Regions from separate parts of the Mediterraneibacter sp. ICN-202921 genome, predicted to be linked through region 4. Evidence: predicted binding sites of a transcription regulator. Region 4 holds the regulator's gene; each other region holds the start of a gene.
The links. The regulator HrcA, encoded in region 4, represses chaperone genes, less so after heat shock. The targets are predictions, from matches to a motif close to TGTTAGCACTCNNNNNNNNNGAGTGCTAACA.
Positions count from the first base shown of each region.

Region 1 (2,209 bases), on a different contig from region 4:
GAGGCGGCGCAGGGTTATCAGGCGATCGTTACACCGATCAATATTGCGGGGGAACGTCTGGGTACACTGTTTATCTATAAGCAGACGGATATGTATTCTATAGACGATATTATTTTAAGCGAATACGGGACGGCTGTTGTGGGACTTGAGATGCTGCGTTCTGTCAATGAGGAAAGCGCGGAGGAGACGCGGAAAGAACACATTGTACAGTCTGCGATCAGCACGCTTTCTTTTTCGGAGTTGGAGGCGATCATCCATATTTTTGAAGAACTGGACGGAACAGAAGGTATCCTGGTCGCAAGCAAGGTGGCTGACCGGGTAGGAATTACTCGTTCTGTGATCGTCAATGCGCTGCGCAAATTCGAGAGCGCAGGCGTGATCGAATCCCGATCTTCGGGGATGAAAGGAACGTATATAAAAGTTTTGAACGATTATGTATTTACAGAGTTAGAAAAAATTAAAAAAGAACGTATGTGATATACAAGAAAAGAAGGGGTATCAGAATAGACTGATACCCCTTATGTGACAGAAGGAGGGACGAGGATGTACGAAGGAAATCCGGTAGACTTAAAGATGGAAAAGGTGATATCGGCAGATGGAATCTTTGACGAAGTGACACATCAGTGCCGCGTTTTAAGATATGATCTGGAAGAAGACGAGATGTTTTTGGAATTAAAGGAGAAAGACCTGACTGCTATTTCACTGGACGCGAAATATAGATGCTATATTTCAGCGAGAACTGAACTGTTGTACTGCACGGGTGTCGTGAAAGAGAGGTATCAGTCTGAAAACAGAAATATATTGAGATTTAGGATTGAAAATGGATTCTACAGTGTGCATGAAACGGGAAGAGGTTAAATGAATATAAACTAATTATAAAATTTAGAAACTCTGTTGACAAATAGTCAGCAGAGTGCTATTTTATATTCATGAGGTTAGCACTCAGTACAAATGAGTGCTAATAAAAGGCATAAAGCAAAAATTAAGGAGGAATTACTATGAAGTTAGTACCATTGGGTGACAAAATTGTGTTAAAACAGTTAGAAGCAGAAGAAACAACAAAATCAGGCATCGTTTTACCTGGGCAGGCAAAGGAAAAGCCGCAGGAAGCAGAAGTTATAGCTGTAGGACCTGGTGGAATCATAGATGGAAAAGAAGTGACAATGCAGGTGAAAGCAGGGGATAAAGTTATTTATTCCAAATATGCGGGAACAGAAGTAGAGTTGGAAGGCGACAGTTATATTATCGTAAAACAGAATGATATACTTGCGATCGTAGAATAAAGCCTGAAAATTGAAGTGAAAGAATCAATACTGAGAAAATAAAAAAGGAGATGCTTAAAAATGGCAAAGGAAATCAAATATGGAGCTGAAGCCAGAGCAGCGTTGGAAAAAGGTGTAAATCAGCTGGCAGATACAGTAAGTGTAACATTGGGACCAAAAGGAAGAAATGTCGTACTGGATAAATCTTTTGGCGCACCGCTTATTACAAATGACGGTGTAACGATCGCGAAAGAGATCGAACTGGAAGATGGTTTTGAAAATATGGGAGCACAGCTGATCAGAGAAGTTGCTTCTAAGACAAATGACGTAGCAGGTGACGGAACGACAACAGCAACTGTTCTGGCGCAGGCAATGGTAAACGAAGGAATGAAGAACCTGGCAGCAGGCGCAAATCCGATCGTACTGCGCAAAGGTATGAAAAAAGCAACTGACAAAGCTGTAGAGGCGATTGCGGCGATGAGCAGTAAGGTAAAAGACAAAGAGCAGATCGCAAGAGTTGCAGCTGTTTCTTCAGGTGATGAGTCTGTAGGACAGATGGTAGCAGACGCTATGGAAAAAGTTTCTAACGACGGCGTTATCACGATTGAAGAATCCAAGACGATGCATACAGAATTGGATCTGGTAGAAGGTATGCAGTTCGACCGCGGATACATTTCAGCATATATGGCAACAGACATGGAGAAAATGGAAGCCAACTTAGAAGATCCATATATCCTGATCACAGATAAAAAGATTTCCAGTATCCAGGATCTATTGCCTTTGTTGGAACAGGTTGTACAATCAGGCGCGAAACTTCTGATCATTGCAGAGGATATCGAAGGCGAAGCACTTAGTACACTGATCATAAATAAACTGCGTGGAACATTCAACGTAGTTGCTGTAAAGGCACCTGGATATGGAGACAGAAGAAAAGAAATGCTGCAGGA
Region 1 is NZ_JBBKBE010000003.1:120,642-122,850, forward strand. Features, by position in the region: gene codY (GTP-sensing pleiotropic transcriptional regulator CodY) at 1-477, shown strand, start outside; gene WKT01_RS03955 (hypothetical protein) at 544-858, shown strand; gene WKT01_RS03960 (co-chaperone GroES) at 999-1,283, shown strand; gene groL (chaperonin GroEL) at 1,344-2,209, shown strand, end outside.
Region 1: the regulator HrcA is predicted to act here: its motif matches at 934-964, upstream of WKT01_RS03960 (co-chaperone GroES).

Region 2 (2,209 bases), on a different contig from region 4:
GTACATGCGCTTGGATTTTTCCCCCAGAGAGGATGTATATCACTGATCGAGACAGGACGTCTTACGATTTTTGCCTTCTTCTTTGGCTCGCCTTCTTCTCCCTCTTTCGGTTCTTCCGTGATATGTTCAACCACCGTATCTGTATCCAATACATCCTCTTCATCTATAGTATCATACTGTGGTTCTGCATTCGCCTTGGAAAGGAAAATTTCTACCGGCATGAATGAACAATATTTCTCAAGCACTTCCCGTGCTCTGTATTCATTTGCAAATTCCAGACTATCTTCATTTAAGAACAGAGTGATCTCTGTGCCCACCGTCGTCTTATTTCCATCCTGCATCTCGTATTCTGTGCCGCCCTGGCTTGCCCAATGTACAGGGACTGCTCCTTCTTTATAAGACAATGTATCGATCTGCACCTCATCTGCCACCATAAACGCAGAATAAAAGCCCAGTCCGAAATGTCCTATCATCTCATCTTCTGTAGTTTTATCCTTATATTTCTCCAAGAATTGTGTAGCGCCGGAAAATGCGATCTGGGTAATGTACTCTTCCACTTCGTCCGCTGTCATACCAAGACCGTTATCAATAAATTTCAGCGTTTTTTCCTCCGGATTTACGATCACCTGGATCTTTGCCTTATACTCTTCCGGAAGTTCATATTCCCCCATCATATCCAGTTTCTTTAACTTCGTGATCGCGTCACATCCGTTTGATACCATCTCACGGAAAAAGATATCATGATCGGAATATACCCATTTTTTTATAATAGGAAATATATTCTCACTGTCAATCGATAAATTACCTTTTTTTGTTGCCATAGATAACACTCCTCTTTCTACATTTTTTCCTCTCTCGGCAAACTATACAGCAAATAAGAGAGGGTACATTCAACATCTAAGAGATATTCTAATACAGCAGATTTTAAAAGTCAATACAAAATTAGCACTCTTTAAATAAGAGTGCTAATAAAATTTTTATAAACTTTTATACGGCAGCTATTCCAAATGAATTTCTATTTATATTCCATAAATCCTTCTCCGAACACTTCACTTGTCTCCGTCACCATCACAAAAGCGGCCGGATCCGCTTCATGTGCTGTATTCTTTGCTATATACGCCTGTGAAGCAGAACATGCACACAAAAGGACTTCTTTATGCGCTTCTGTGTAGGTTCCTCTCGCCTGTATGGCGGTGGCTCCTCTCTCAATACGATCTCCGATCTTCTCTGCCACTTCCTGCCCGTGATCTGTAATGATGATCAGCAGCCTTCCTGCTCCCATGCCATATAGTATTTTGTCAAGCACGACAGAAGTCACAAATGTCGCCGCAAGTCCATACAGAACAGAATCTATATTTCCGAATACCGGCCAGCCGAGCAGAATAATGAAAAGATCGATCGCCATCGTCACTGCGCCGAGAGAAAAGTGCGGTTTCAGCGCCTTGATCGACATGGTAAGAAAGTCGATCCCTCCTGATGAAGACCCCCGCATATAGAACAGAGCCATTCCCACGCCTAAGCATACACCTGAATACAAAGCCGCCAAAAAAGGCGTCCCCACATAAGACGGCGTGTACGGAAATATGACATCCAAAAAAATCGTGCAAAAGATCATACTACGTGCCGTCTTAAACAAAAATTGCTTCCCTACAATACGGAAACTTAACATGATCAGTGGGATATTAATGGCAAGTGTTGTCAATCCGATAGGAAGTCCCCATAAATGGTGGATGATCAGCGCAAGTCCGGACACACCGCCGGGTGCAAAATCTGCTGTCTTAGCAAATGTATAAATGCCCAGTGCGTAAAAAATACTTCCTGCGATATCAAAGCCTATATCTATGATCATTTTTTTCGCTCTCTCTTTTTTCATCCCATCTGTATACTCTCCTTTAACTCTTATTTTTCCCCCAATTCATCTTGTATTCTGCTTCTTTTGTCTCCTCATCTATTTCTTCCAAAATGATCCGGAACCCTTCTCTTAGATAGAATTCTTGAGCACGCCTGTTCTTCTGGTACACATGCAGAGTCACGGAAGGATATTTCTGTTTTATCTTATCCAATAATTTTTTTCCAATACCAGCACAGCGGCAGTCTTTCCTGACAAATATTCCCGCAAGATATTCTCCTGTCATTCCTGCAAATCCACAGATCTGCTGCTCCTTTTCATAGAGAAACAGATCTGCCTCGGTCAAAGCCTTTTTTGTCT
Region 2 is NZ_JBBKBE010000003.1:215,725-217,933, reverse strand. Features, by position in the region: gene htpG (molecular chaperone HtpG) at 1-821, opposite strand, end outside; gene WKT01_RS04435 (YitT family protein) at 1,016-1,873, opposite strand; gene WKT01_RS04430 (N-acetyltransferase) at 1,893-2,209, opposite strand, start outside.
Region 2: the regulator HrcA is predicted to act here: its motif matches at 941-971, upstream of htpG (molecular chaperone HtpG).

Region 3 (2,209 bases), on a different contig from region 4:
ACCGCCAGGATGTTTATGAGATTCCGCCGGATGCCATTCGTGAGCTAATTATCAATGCCATGGTACATCGTAGTTATTTGGATCATGGTACGATACAGGTTGCGGTATATGATAACCGATTGGAAATCACTTCTCCAGGAAAGCTGCCAATGGGACAAACGATGGAGCGTATGAAAGAAGGCTATTCTAAAATTAGAAATGAAGCTCTTGCTCATGCGTTTGCTTATATGAATCTGATCGAGCACTGGGGAAGCGGTATTCCGAGAATTATTGATAAAGTAAAAGCTGCCGGACTGCGGGAACCAGAGTTTATTGGTGGCGAGGTTGATTTGCGTATCAATATTTATCGAGGTCAGGTTGATACAAATAACGCCATGATTAACGCCAATGACACTAAAAATGGCGTTAATGGCGTTGATTGTGGCGTTAATGATGCTGGAAATGGCATTAATGGCGTTGAAGTGCCACTTAATAAAGAACAAGCACAGATAGAAAAATTGTTGCAGATTATAGAGAAAAATCCGTCTGCAACACAGGCATATTATGCAGAAGAGATAGGCATGTCGAAAAGAACGGTTTCTCGAATGTTTGCTTCTTTACAGGAAAAAGGCATATTGGTACAGAGCGGAACAAAACGAAAAGCAAATTGGACAATTATAAGGTAGGAGGAGCAGCATGGATACAGACAAAATAATACAAGACTTGAACCGTAGATTTGCTGCACCTCTCCCGGAGTTTTATCAGCGTCGTATCATCTTCTGGTACGATGAAGATAAGGAATTTGAAGATAAGCTGGACGAAGTGGTTTTGGAAAATGCAAAGGTGATTGTTCTGATTGGAAATAATGCGTTTTCTGTAAAAAAACACTTTTCAGTAGATGATTTGACCACAAATTATCTGGTTTACAGTCCGTGTGTCTATAACCGCCCGGATGATAACTGGCTTCTGGATGTGGAGCTTTACAGTGAGGAGTTCCGGGCAGACCTGATTTCCATCTGGATGGATGAGATGGGGCTTGCATCGAATCCGGCCATGCGGAAGCAGGTCAAGAATTACCGTGCTTATTTCAATGCGAAAGACCGTCGTTTGAAAGTCAGCACACAGAATAAAGTTCCGGAACACCGGCACAGTTACACATGGCTGTCATGGCGGCAATCTGTGGCTTGAAAGACGCACAGTCAAATATGATTCTCCGCAGTGTGTTCCGTGCCGGATTGGATTTGCAGTGGACGAGTTTGATTTTTTTAGTTAATGCCGTAGCGATTTCCTAATTATGATTTTAAAGGGCTTCACAAAATTTATACGAAAATATTAGCACTCACCTATTGACAGTGCTAATAATGACTGCTATATTACTAATAGAACAATGAAACCATCAGTAAAGGAGGATTTGCTATGAATATAAATAAATTTACACAAAAATCTATGCAGGCAGTACAGTCCTGTGAAAAATTAGCATATGATTATGGAAATCAGGAACTTGCCCAGGAGCATCTTTTGTATGCCCTTGTGACACAAGATGACAGCCTGATCTTAAAATTACTAGAAAAAATGAGCATCCAGGGAACGCTGTTTGTAAACCGCACGGAGGAGCTGCTGCGCAAACGTCCGAAAGTGCAGGGCGGGCAGGTATTTGTAGGACAGGAGTTAAATAATGTTCTGATCCATGCGGAGGATGAGGCAAAGCAGATGGGGGATGAATATGTCTCTGTGGAGCATTTGTTTTTGTCTCTTTTGAAATATGCCGGTAGGGAGGTAAAACCACTTTTCAGAGAATTTGGTATCAGCCGGGAAGGGTTTTTACAGGCATTGTCCACTGTACGAGGCAATCAGAAAGTGACAAGCGACAATCCGGAGGCGACCTATGATACACTGAATAAATACGGACAGGATTTAGTGGAAAGAGCGCGGGAGCAGAAATTGGATCCGGTTATCGGAAGAGACGAAGAGATACGTAATGTTGTCCGCATCTTATCCCGTAAGACGAAGAACAACCCGGTCTTGATAGGAGAACCCGGCGTAGGGAAAACGGCAGTAGTAGAAGGACTTGCGCAGAGGATCGTGAGCGGAGATGTGCCGGAGGGGTTAAAAGAAAAAACCATTTTTTCACTGGATATGGGCGCTTTGGTTGCCGGCGCAAAATATCGAGGAGAATTTGAAGAACGTTTAAAGGCAGTTTTGGAAGAAGTCAAGAATAGCGATGGGAAGA
Region 3 is NZ_JBBKBE010000015.1:18,249-20,457, reverse strand. Features, by position in the region: gene WKT01_RS10850 (RNA-binding domain-containing protein) at 1-665, shown strand, start outside; gene WKT01_RS10845 (hypothetical protein) at 676-1,167, shown strand; gene clpB (ATP-dependent chaperone ClpB) at 1,396-2,209, shown strand, end outside.
Region 3: the regulator HrcA is predicted to act here: its motif matches at 1,310-1,340, upstream of clpB (ATP-dependent chaperone ClpB).

Region 4 (2,209 bases):
TTCTATCGGTCTTACTTCAAGGGCTTCCAGTGTTGTCATCAATTGTTTATAAATCTTCTCCATTCCTTCTTCAAAAGGATTGCCCTTTTCCTCTTCCTTCACCGCTGCGAGCCCTCTCTCGAAATTATCGACAACTGGAAGGATCTTTTCAATCACATCTTTTGCTCCGATTTCATACATCTGTGATTTTTCTTTATCTGTACGCTTTCGGAAATTATCAAATTCCGCCATCTGCCGCGTCAGCCGATCTGTAAGTTCTTCTATTTTCTCATCCTTTTTGTCTTTCTTCGGCTTTTTAGAAAACAACTTCTTCTTTTCTGGCTTTTCACTTTCAGTATCTTCTACGTCTTGCTCTGTGCCTTCCTCGGTCTGTTCTTCTTTTGTCTCTTCTGCTTCAGCTGCTTTTGTCTCTTCTGCATTTACGCTGTCTTCATCTTTTTTCTGCTTTTCACTTGCCTTTGCTTTTGCCTCTTCAACAGCTTCTTTTACCATATCTTCTTTGCTCATCTTTTCATCCACTGATTTTTCACCTTCCTATTCTTTCGACTCTTTACTGTAAATCGCATCCAACTCATTTTGCAAAGTTTTCAGCGTTTTCATGACATGTTCATAATCCATACGTTTAGGACCGATGATACCGATCGTTCCTTTCATGCCTTCTCCCAGTTCGTATGTTGCTGTCACTACACTGCAGTCCTTCATCGTCTTAACAGGCGTCTCGTCTCCGATATACACCTGGATCCCATGATTGTCCTCACTGGCAAGCGTCTCCGTCACCAGATCAGCTAGCTGCTGCTTTTCCTCAAATGCACTGATGATCTCCTGGGCGCTCTGCTTATCGCTCAATTCCGGATATTTGAAAATATTCGTCGCGCCGCTCGTATAAATCTCCATATCATCTTCTACATGGATGATCTCCGCCACTGCGTCCAGCACATTTCCGATCACCTGGCTGTGGATACCTGCCTGCTCTTTTAACCGCGCGATCAGCCCCAGTGTAATCTGATCGATCGACATCCCGTTCAATGTTGTATTCAGCAGCATATTCAGCTTCAGAAGGTTTTCATTACTTAAGCTTTCGCCAACTTCAATGATCTTATTCTTGATTACATTTCCTCCCATTACAATAACAGCCACGATCTGTTCTTCATCCACCTGGGACAACTGGATAAACTTCAGTGTATTGCGGTTGTTCATAGGAGACGATACCATGGTCGCATAATTGGTATTTGCGGCAAGCACCTTTGCCGCCTGCTGCAAGACCTGCTCCACCTTCCCCGTCTTCTCAAGCATTGTATTTTTCAGTTCTGTAATCTCCTGCTCTTTTTCCTCCATCAGCATATCGACATATAACCGATATCCCTTGTCAGAGGGAATCCGCCCCGCAGATGTATGCGGCTGGAAAATATAACCCAAGTCTTCCAGATCCGCCATCTCGTTCCGGATCGTCGCAGAACTTAAATTCAGTTCTGTATATTTGGAAAGGGTCCTTGAACCAACAGGTTCTCCTGTCTCAAGATAGTTCTGGATGATTGCTTTTAGTATCGTCAGTTTTCTTTCATTTAAACCTGTGTCCGTCACCATCTTTTTCTCCCTTCCTAAAGCTTATTAGCACTCTTTAGTTTTGAGTGCTAACACCTTACGTATATTAAGATAGCACTAGGATTTGTGTTTGTCAACACTGTTTATACATTTTTTAGGATTAGGAAGTCAAATCTTAGAAAGTCAAAATATATGCTTTCCTATCCTACCTGTCAAAAAGAAACTTCTCGAATACATAGTTGCTGATATCAATGCCGAAATCTGTCAGAGTAAGAAAACCCTCCTGTTCTTTTAAAAGCCCCTCTTCTTTTAGCTTTTGGATCTGTTCCCCATATACGCTGTATGCTTCCCTTCCAAACCGATCAAAAAATTCCGCGTAAGAGATCCCTTTCATTTTGCGGAGTCCCAGAAACATAAATTCTTCCATCTGATCCTCTATGCTTAAGATCTCCGTGCCGACTCTCGCAGAAGCAGTCGGCTGTCCAGTCTCAAAGATCTGAAGATACTCGCCTAAACTGCTTGTATTGGAAAAACGTCGTTCCCCTATCAAAGACGCGGCGCCAAGTCCCAGGCCTAGGTATTCTTTTCGTTCCCAATATCCCAGATTATGCCGGCATGCATATCCCTTCTTTGCATAATTCGAGATTTCGTACCGTTCGTAACCGTA
Region 4 is NZ_JBBKBE010000016.1:54,293-56,501, reverse strand. Features, by position in the region: gene grpE (nucleotide exchange factor GrpE) at 1-507, opposite strand, end outside; gene hrcA (heat-inducible transcriptional repressor HrcA) at 535-1,584, opposite strand; gene hemW (radical SAM family heme chaperone HemW) at 1,748-2,209, opposite strand, start outside.